DNA from 3 places in the Neopoerus faecalis genome. Region 3 is predicted to be linked to each of the others. Evidence: riboswitches for the same ligand, from Rfam matches in the RefSeq annotation. Region 3 holds a riboswitch; each other region holds the start of a gene.
What was found. Region 3 has a riboswitch for lysine ahead of nhaC (Na+/H+ antiporter NhaC). Riboswitches for the same ligand answer to the same signal wherever they lie in the genome.
Positions count from the first base shown of each region.

Region 1: linked by a shared signal. The riboswitch ahead of PY311_RS06845 (Na+/H+ antiporter NhaC family protein) and the one ahead of nhaC (Na+/H+ antiporter NhaC) in region 3 are both predicted to bind lysine.
Region 2: linked by a shared signal. The riboswitch ahead of PY311_RS08650 (transporter substrate-binding domain-containing protein) and the one ahead of nhaC (Na+/H+ antiporter NhaC) in region 3 are both predicted to bind lysine.

Region 1 covers NZ_JARFXX010000004.1:205,528-208,801, forward strand. The annotation lists gene PY311_RS06840 (uracil-xanthine permease family protein) at 1-975, shown strand, start outside; lysine riboswitch at 1,127-1,301, shown strand; gene PY311_RS06845 (Na+/H+ antiporter NhaC family protein) at 1,402-3,048, shown strand.
Region 2 covers NZ_JARFXX010000006.1:103,600-106,873, forward strand. The annotation lists gene rimM (ribosome maturation factor RimM) at 1-75, opposite strand, end outside; gene PY311_RS08645 (BaiN/RdsA family NAD(P)/FAD-dependent oxidoreductase) at 117-1,322, opposite strand; lysine riboswitch at 1,562-1,733, shown strand; gene PY311_RS08650 (transporter substrate-binding domain-containing protein) at 1,862-2,788, shown strand; gene PY311_RS08655 (amino acid ABC transporter permease) at 2,941-3,274, shown strand, end outside.
Region 3 covers NZ_JARFXX010000001.1:83,099-86,372, forward strand. The annotation lists gene nhaC (Na+/H+ antiporter NhaC) at 1-1,357, opposite strand, end outside; lysine riboswitch at 1,486-1,655, opposite strand; gene thiD (bifunctional hydroxymethylpyrimidine kinase/phosphomethylpyrimidine kinase) at 1,955-2,749, opposite strand; gene PY311_RS00405 (hypothetical protein) at 2,769-2,954, opposite strand; gene PY311_RS00410 (HAD family hydrolase) at 3,126-3,274, opposite strand, start outside.

The sequences.
Region 1 (3,274 bases), on a different contig from region 3:
GTTATGCGCTATTTCCCTCCCATCGTTACCGGCCCCATGATCATCATGATCGGATTGAACCTCTCCGGCTCCGCCATTACCAACGCCCAGACCTGCTGGTGGCTGGCATTGGTGGCCATGGCCATCATCGTGGTTGCCAACATCTGGGGCAAGGGCATGGTGAAGATTATCCCCATTCTGCTGGGTGTGGTCGGCAGCTATCTTGTGGCGGTCATCGCCACGTTCTGCGGCGCGGAGCTGCCGGACGCCAACGGCGTCATGCAGCCGCTGGTGAATTTTACCGCTGTCAGCGAGGCGCATCTGGTGGGCCTCCAGAAGTTCATCCTTGCAAAGTTTGATATTTCCGCCATTTTAGTGATGGCACCCATCGCCATTGCCGCCATGATGGAGCACATCGGCGACATCTCCGCCATTTCCTCCACCACCGGCAATAACTTCATCGAGGACCCCGGTCTGCACCGCACCCTGATGGGCGATGGTCTGGCAACGGCCTTTGCGGGCCTGTTCGGCGGCCCTGCCAACACCACCTACGGTGAGAATACCGGCGTACTGGCGCTTTCCAAGGTCTACGATCCCCGGGTCATCCGGCTGGCGGCCATCTACGCCATCATTCTCAGCTTCTCTCCCAAGTTTGACGCGCTGGTGAACTCCATTCCCTCCGCCATCGTGGGCGGCGTCAGCTTCATCCTCTATGGCATGATCTCCGCTGTGGGCGTCCGCAACATTGTGGAAAATCAGGTGGATCTCACCAAGTCTCGCAACCTTATTATTGCGGCGGTGATGTTTGTCAGCGGCCTTGGCTTCAGCTCCGTGGGTGGTGTGACCTTCACCGTGGGCGGCGCGGCGGTAACGCTGTCCGGCCTTGCCATTGCGGCGCTGTGCGGCGTGATCCTCAACGCCATTCTGCCTGGCAACGATTATGAGTTCGGCGTCAGCGTCACAGGTGACAAGTCCGCCGACCTCGGCAGCTATTGAGCGTCCGTCCCGCAGAAACAGAAGAACTATGCAAATACGGAGCGCCAGATGTCCGGCACTCCGTATTTTGCCGGGAAATGGGAAAATTCTGCGGAAAAGGCGTTGACAAGGGGCAAAAATGCCCTATAATGAGAGCAGAACCAAGTGAATAAGGCATGATAGAGGCGCGGCTGATAAGAGTATCCGTCCGGGAGACAGGCAACGGAGGACGGAAAAAGGGTCAGCCGCCGAAGAACCGGTCTGTTTGCCTGATGGACCGGTATCTGGGCTGTCGGAGAAGATCTGGCAGACTGTCGCCCGGAGGCGGGCGGAGCGCTGTTGTGGTCTATTTGAAGTTGAGGTCTCAAATGGGGGCATGGCGTGCGTCATGCCCCCATTTTTTCATGCTCCGCCATATTGGAAGCGGAAAACGAAAGGAGAAATTCCATGAAGAAGCATTCTGTCCTGCGCGCAGCACTGCTGGCCGCATTGGCCGCCGCTCTGCTGGGCGTCCCGGTGCTGGCTGCCGGTGAGGAGGCCGCTGCCGGCAGCCTGTACGGTACGGTCTGGGCGCTGCTGCCGCCGGTGATCGCTATCACGCTGGCGCTTATTACCAAGGAGGCCTACAGCTCCCTCTTTATCGGTATTGTGGTGGGGGCGCTGTTCGCAAAGGGCTTTTCCCCCATCGGAGCGCTGGATATGATCGTCAACGATGGCTTGGTGGCCGCAATTTCCGACAACGCCGGCATTTTCCTGTTTTTGGTGCTGCTGGGCATCATCGTAGCATTGGTGAACGCTGCCGGCGGCTCCGCCGCCTTTGGCCGCTGGGCCTCGAAGAACATCAAGACAAAGGTGGGCGCGTCCCTTGCCACCTTTGTGCTGGGTATCCTCATCTTCATTGACGATTACTTCAACTGCCTCACCGTCGGCACGGTCATGCGCCCGGTGACGGACAGTCATCGCATTTCCCGTCCTAAGCTGGCCTATCTCATTGACGCGACCGCCGCGCCGGTGTGCATGATTGCCCCCATTTCCTCATGGGCGGCGGCGGTTTCCTCCACGGCGGAGGGCTTAGATACCGGCATCAGCGGCATCCAGCTTTTCATCAAGGCCATCCCCTATAATCTCTATTCCCTGCTGACGTTTGTGTTTATCATCGGCCTTTCCATGATGCAGTTTGATTACGGCCCCATGAAGGACTTTGAGCGCCTCGCCCGGGAGACCGGTGAGCTGGGGGCGCTGAAGTCTGAGGAGGATGAAAAGATCAACCCCAAGGGGAGAGTCATCGACCTGCTGCTCCCTGTGGCGGTGCTGATCATCTGCTGCACGGTGGGCATGATCTATGTGGGCGGCTTCTTCGGCGTGGACGCATGGGGCGGTACGGACTGCGCCGGGGATTTCATCGGCGCCTTCGGCAATACGGATGCTTTTATCGGCCTGCCATGGGGCGGCATTATTGCGCTGCTGTTTACGGTAATTTATCTGCTGCTTCGGCGGGTCATTACGTTTAAGGACGCTATGGACTGCATTCCCAAGGGCTTCAACGCCATGATCTCTCCCATCCTGATTCTGACGCTGGCAGTTTCTCTGAAAGCTACTATTACGTCACTGGGCGCCAGCGTTTATGTCCACGATCTAATGGAGGGCGCGGCCTCCGCGCTGTACTCCATGCTGCCGGCTGTGATTTTCCTCGTGGCCTGTGTGCTGGCCTTTGCCTCCGGCACCTCATGGGGGACCTTCGGCATTCTCATTCCCATAGTCACGGCGATTTTCCCTGCCTCCAGCGAGCTGCTTATTATCGGTATTTCCGCCTGCTGTGCCGGTGCCGTGATGGGCGACCACTGCTCTCCCATTTCCGATACTTCCATCATGGCCTCTGCGGGCGCGCAGTGCAATCACCTTGACCATGTGGCCACACAGCTTCCCTATGTGCTGACGGTGGCGTGTGTCTGCGTGGTGGGCTTCATCGTGGCGGGTTTTGTGCAGAATGTGTATATCACATGGGCGGTGAGCCTTGCCCTGATGCTGGGCGTGCTGTTTGCCCTCCGCAGTATCGAACGGAAAAGGGCCCTTTCCCGTGAGCCGATTCAATAAGGCCAGCTTACGATAGGCGTATTTCCAAGGGCAATCAAAAAGCCTGCATGGCCAATGGCCATGCAGGCTTTAGCGTGTCGAAAAAGTCTTTTCTCCCCGCTGAACAAGTTTTCAGAACTTCATAAAAGTTCTGAAAACTAAGGATTTCAATGGCGCAGGACACCCTTCTTGGGTTTCCCGCGCACACCCTTCCTTACCGTTGCGGAGGATTTACCACTTTATCGAC
Region 2 (3,274 bases), on a different contig from region 3:
GGGCTGCACCCGCACCTCACCCCGGATGCCGTGGGCGTTGACGATGCGGCCCACCTGGATAAATTCCTGTTTCATAGCTGCTCCTTACGGTTTCTTCCGAAAATTATTTTCTGTGATCAGGGCCGAAGCTGTCCGGCCAGATGTCCGCTGGACCACGCCCATTGGAGGTTGTAGCCGCCGCAGTCCCCGTCAATATCAAGGACCTCGCCGGCGGCGTAGAGACCGGGGACCAGGCGGCTTTGCAGCGTCTCCGGATCAAATTCGTCCGTGCGGACGCCTCCGGCCGTGACCTGCGCCCCGTCAAAGCCGAGAACGCCGGTAACAGGCAGGGCAAAATCGTGGATGGCCTCCGCAATGCGCTGCCGCTCCGCTGCACCGAGAGCGGCGACCGGCTCCGTCAGTCCAAAGCCGGCGTAGCGCAGCAGTGTGCGCCCAAGGCGGTTGTGGAGCATTCCGGCCAGCAGATTTTCCGTGGTCAGCTCCGGCATGAGCGCGGCCCGCTGCCGCAGCAGCGCCTCCGTGTCCGCCGCGGACAGCCGGGGCAGGAGGTCAATGTGGAGCGTTAAGGGCGGCTTTTCCACAGCGGCAGAGCGGGAAAGGTCAAATACGGCGGGGCCGCTGACGCCAAACTCCGTGAACTGCACCTCGCCCCGGCTCTCGGCCACGGTGTCCCGGCCCCGGCAGAGGGTCAGCTCTCCGGTGGCCCGGACGCCCTTGAGGGCCTTGACATAGGTGGTGTCGGTCTTGACCTGTACCAGCGCGGGATAGAGCTTTGTCATATTGTGGCCCATGGACTGCAAAAGGAGATACCCGCTGCGGGTGCCGCCCAGCTTGCCCCCGGCCATGCCGCCGCAGCAGACGATGACCCGGTCCGCTGCCAGCGTTTCCTCGGCAGAGGACACGGCAAAGCCGTGCTTTGTTCTGCGTAGCTGCTCCACCTCAAAGCCCGTGCGGGTAATGACCCCGGCAGCATCGGCAGCAAAGCGCAGAACGTCCAGCACACTGCCGGCCTGATCGGAATAGGGGTAGACCCGGCCGCTGTCCTCTGCCACCGTCAGAAGCCCCAGCCCGTGAAAGAACGCCAGCGCGGCCTCCGTATCAAAGGCGTCCAGCGCGGGGCGGACGAAGTCCGGGGAAAGCCCGTGGTAATGTACCGGGGCAACGTGGAGATTTGTAAGGTTGCAGCGGCCGTTGCCGGTGGAGAGCAGCTTGCGTCCCACCCGGGACTGCCGCTCCAGCAGCGTAACGGCATGGCCGTTTCGGGCGGCGGTCAGGGCGGCCATGAGGCCGGAGGCGCCGCCGCCGATGACGATGACATTCATGGGATGCTCCTTTCGCCGCGGGCGCGGCGGTGGTTCGAGTTACTGATATTATAAGGTTCCCGGCGAAAAAAGACAAGGGGGCAGTTGATGGGGGAGAAAACACAGATATTTCCGCCGATTTGCACGATAATGGCGGCTAAAAATATGAATGCCTATGCCAATGTGTGCAAATTTATCCAAAATGCGGAAAAAGAGTTGACAAGACGAAAAAGCCGCGCTACAATGCAGTCAAAATTGAATCGCTTGATAGAGGCGCGGTATTCATCAGTACCTCCCGCAAGGCCAGAGCAGCCGGGGAAGGGAAAGGGGCCACCGCCGAAGTGCTTGGACGATGCCTGTTGTCCGGGTGCTGGGTCGGCAGAGAACATCTGCCGGACTGTCACAAGTTTTTTGTGAAGCGCTATCATTGGCTGTTCGGAGAGGCCCGTTTTTCAGGGCCGGTTTTCCGTATATTCCATGGACCGCTTGACAAAGCGGTTCATTTTTTTACATTTCCCAGCCGGCGGGGAACAGAAGCGCCGGACAAGAAGGAGACAATTATGAGAAGAAGATGGATGAGCGCGATTCTGGCCCTGACCATGGCGCTGGCCCTCACCGCCTGCGGCGGCAGCAACAGCAGCACCGGCACCGATTCTGCCGACAGCACCCCCGCTGAGACGGAGATCCCCGCCGATACCACCGCTTCCGGCGGCGTGGGCGAGGACGGTGTGTTCACCGTCGGCATGGAGTGCGCCTATGCCCCCTATAACTGGACGCAGATGGACGATTCCAACGGCGCGGTCCCCATTTCCAACGTTCCCGGCGCGTATGCCAACGGCTATGACGTGATGATCGCCAAGAAGATCGCCGAGGCCAACGGCTGGGAGCTGGAGATCGTTTCTTCCGCATGGGATTCCCTGTGCCCCGCCATTCAGGCCGGTTCCATGGACGCCAACATCGCCGGTCAGTCCATGACTGCCGAGCGGATGGCCGAGGTGGACATGGCTGGTCCCTACTACTATGCTACTATCGTGGTGCTGACCACCAAGGACAGCCAGTACGCCAATGCCACCTCTATTGCCGATCTGGCCGGCGGTACCTGCACATCCCAGTTCGGTACCATCTGGTATGACTCCTGCCTGCCCCAGATCGAAAACACCAATCTGCTGGCGCCTGCCGACAGCGCTCCCGCGATGATCATGCAGCTCCAGACCGGCACTGTGGACTATGTCTGCACCGATATGCCCACCGCCATGGCCGCTGTTGCCAAGGACGATAATCTGGAGATTTTGAACTTCTCCGGCACAGACGGTGACTTCCAGTTCGCCTCTGAGGAGGAGCGGGCCGAGAACGTGAACATCGGCATCTCTGTCCAGAAGGGCAACACTGAACTGACCGAGGCTATCAACTCCGTGCTCTCCACCATGACGGAGGACGATTTCAATGCCTTGATGGACGAGGCCATTTCCATCCAGCCCGAGGTCTAAGCAAATTCGGATGGGGGCCCGATGGGCCCCCATCTATTTAAAACGGCACCCGGCGGCGTCCGCGCTGCCAGGGAACCCAACGGAGCGGCTTCGCGCAAAGCGCGAAAAAATCTGTGCTCACGGAGCAATCTGTATGATTTGGAGAGTTTGCCATGGATAAACTGGTGAAGCTGGGACAGGATATGGCCCTGCTGTGGGGAAAATACCGCCCCATGTACCTGAACGGCATCAAGAATACCCTGATTTTGGCACTGGCGGCCACGGCCATCGGCTGTTTTATCGGCCTTTTGTGCGGTGTGCTGAATACCATCCCCTATGCGAAGAATGACCCACTGCCCAAGCGCTTTCTGCTGAAGCTGGTGCGAGTCATTATCCGCGTCTATGTAGAGGTGTTCCGGGGCACGCCCATGGTGCTGCAGGCGGTGTTCATTGTCTACGGTCTGCCGTATTTCACGGATAATGCCCTGCGGTTCGACAATATCTGGA
Region 3 (3,274 bases):
CGATGCCCGTCACGGCATAGATCACAGAAAATACGATAGACAGCCACAGCATCGGCGCATAGGGTAAAAAGGCCAGATTTCCGATACCCAGCGTTGTGGCCGTATAGGACCCAGTGGTGGACCATGACACCAGCGGCGCAAGGCCCGTGCCGGTATCCAGCAGGGTACGCATCAGGTTCTTACGGTCCAGACCATACTCCGGATAAAGGTCCTTCACCATGCCGCCCACCACCGGATAGGAGACATAGTACGCGCCAGTGATGGTAAAGAACACCGCGTGCAGAAGCAGCACGCCGAGGGACATGGTGCGGGAGCTCTTTGCCACCCGGCGCACAAAGGCCAGCAGCACATCCACCACACCGGCGGTACGCAGCGGCGCGCCGAAGATACCGGCGGCGATGAGCAGACCGATGGTAGAGAGCATGGAGGTAAAGCCGCCCCGGTTCAGCATGGAGTTTACCACATCGGAGCCGGACTCCACGGAAAAGCCGCTGTACATCACCGTCAGGATGTCCTTCAGGCTCTCGCCCTGAAATACCATCGCCAGCACGGCGCCCACAGCGATGCCTGCTACAAACGTGGGAATGGTGGGCTTCTTCAGCAAGATCAGCGCCACAACCACCGCCACAGGCAGCAGCAGCACCGGGCTGAGCCAGAACTCGGCGGAGACGGTAGCGAGGATATCCTCATACACCTGACCGCCCACCGTGCCGCCGGCAAACCGCAGACCGTAGAGGAAGAAGAACACTAAAGAAATGAGATAGGCCGGGCCGGTGGAGATGAGCGCGTGGCGGATGCCCTCCATCAGCGGCACCTCACAGACTGTGGCGGTAATGACCGGGGAATCGGACAGGGGGGAAATCTTATCGCCGAAGAAGGCGCCGGTGCATACCGCGCCGGCAGCCGCCGGCAGCGGCACACCCAAGCCCTGTGCCACACCCATGCAGGCCACGCCCACAGTAGCCAGCGTACCCCAGGAGGTGCCTGCCATGGTGGACATCAGCGTACAGAGAATGCACACCACCGGCAAAAACAGGCCCGGCGTCAAAACCTTCATACCGTAGTAAATCATCACCGGCACCGTGCCGCTGGCCATCCACACACCCACTAAAACGCCTACGGACAGCAAAATTAGAATTGCCACGATCATGGAGGACACCGTTTCCTTGATGCCCTGCTGCAGCTCCGCATAGGGGATGCCGAAGCACCATGCCATCAGGCACATGATCACACCGTCCAATGCCAAAACGATGCGGTTGTTCAGCTTCATCACCAGCAGCCCCGCAATGATCACGGCGATGCCGACAAGCAGCATCCATGCCGCCTGCCACGGTCTTACGATTCTCTTGTTTTCCATCTTGGTCATCCTTTCTCTTTTGACCGAAATTGAATTGAAAAAGGATAACAAAAAAGCTATGATCCCCGTGGAGATCATAGCCGGAACACCTGTTTTTTCCGCAAGACCCAATGGCTGCGGCGAAACGGTGGTCTGATAGCGCTCCACAAATGTGGCAGTCCGGCGGATATTCTCCGACGGCCCAGGTGATCGCCCCTCAGGCAAAGCAACGACCCTTCGGCGGCTTGCCCTTTCCCTCCGGCGGATGCCTGTCCTTGGCTCCGGGGGTACTCTTGCGCGCCGCGCCTCTATCCTCGTTCAATTTCTGTTAAGATACCACGTTCTTCCAGTAATTACAAGTGTTTTCGCGCTATTTCCTCAATTTAAGCGTTTACCACAAAAAAAATCAGGCCGCAGCTACCTTTTCTTGGAAAACACCCCGGTACGGCTGACCGTACCGGGGTGTTCTCTCACTTTTTCATTTTCCAAGCTATATCTCGGAAGGCGTTCTGCCGAAGGTAATCTTCCGATTTTTTACGTTCAGTTTCCGTCCCCGGCAAGGTCAAGCCGCTATTGTCGGACACACTACGGTATTAGGCCGCTGCAATTACGGGAAAGTCACTTCATAAACTCTCCCTGCAGCTCAAACGCATGATTCATGGGGCCGGAGCCGTGCCCCAAGTCCAGCATAGCCGCCAGCGCCCCGGAGATGTACGCCTTGGCCCGCTCCACGGCCTCATCCAGTCCATAGCCCTTGGCCAGATTGGAGGCAATGGCGCTGGAGAGGGTGCAGCCGGTACCATGGGTATTGGGATTATTGATGCGCTTGCCCCGAAACCATTTTCCCACACCATGACGCCACAGCAGATCATCGGCGTCATTGATCTGATGGCCGCCCTTGCACAGTACGGCGCAGCCGTACCGCTCACTGATGCTCTTTGCGGCGGTCTCCATGCCTGTTGCGTCCGTGATGGACAGTCCAGAGAGGATTTCCGCCTCTGGAATATTGGGGGTCAGCACCTCTGCCATAGGCAGCAGCCTGGCCAGTGCTTCCATGGCATCCGACCGCAGGAGCTTTGCCCCGGAGGTGGCCACCATCACCGGGTCCACCACGATATGCTTTGCGCCGTACTGCTTCAGCTTCTCCGCGATCACTGTGATGAGCTCCGCAGAGGAGACCATGCCGATCTTCACGGCGTCCGGGAAAATATCAGTAAAAACAGCGTCCAGCTGCTCACCCAAAAAATAGGGTGTGGACTCCAAAATATCTGTGACGCCGGTAGTATTCTGGGCGGTCAGGGCCGTAACAGCACTCATGGCATAAACGCCGTTCGCCATCATGGTCTTGATATCCGCCTGAATCCCGGCGCCTCCGCTGGAATCGCTTCCGGCAATGGTCAACGCTGTTTTCATCTAAATACTTCCTTTCTTTTTACAGCACGGTTTTACAACGCAATACAAGGTGGTGCCCCCCATGTACCGCCTGAACATAGGGTAAGTCCCTATCATCAATTGATAAGGGCAAATATGCTTTCCAGCGGCCTAAATAGCCGCTGATTTTGTCATTGTCCTTGGCTTGCGCCAGCAAGCCTTCGTCCGCTTCCGCATCAGCGCCCATTTTTGCTCGCTGGAAGGTCCTTCGGAGTTTTTCGGGATCGGAAACGGCGGCTCAGCGAGGCTGACGAAGCAGCCGGGCTGCCGCCCGGCAATGAGGAAAACGAAGCTGGATGTTGTTTCAGTTCCGAAAAACCGTGTTTGCCCTTATCAACTGATGGTACCAACTTTTGATTTAGTTACAGTTATTGAGTGCGGGCCAATACGCCGGGAAAGCGGCCAACTCTGTCAGATAGACCTCCGCCGCCTGCCGCAGCCCCGCCTGATCCGGCTCGCCCTGTCCGTCATAAACACCCACGGTCCTGTAGCCCGCCGCCTTGGCGG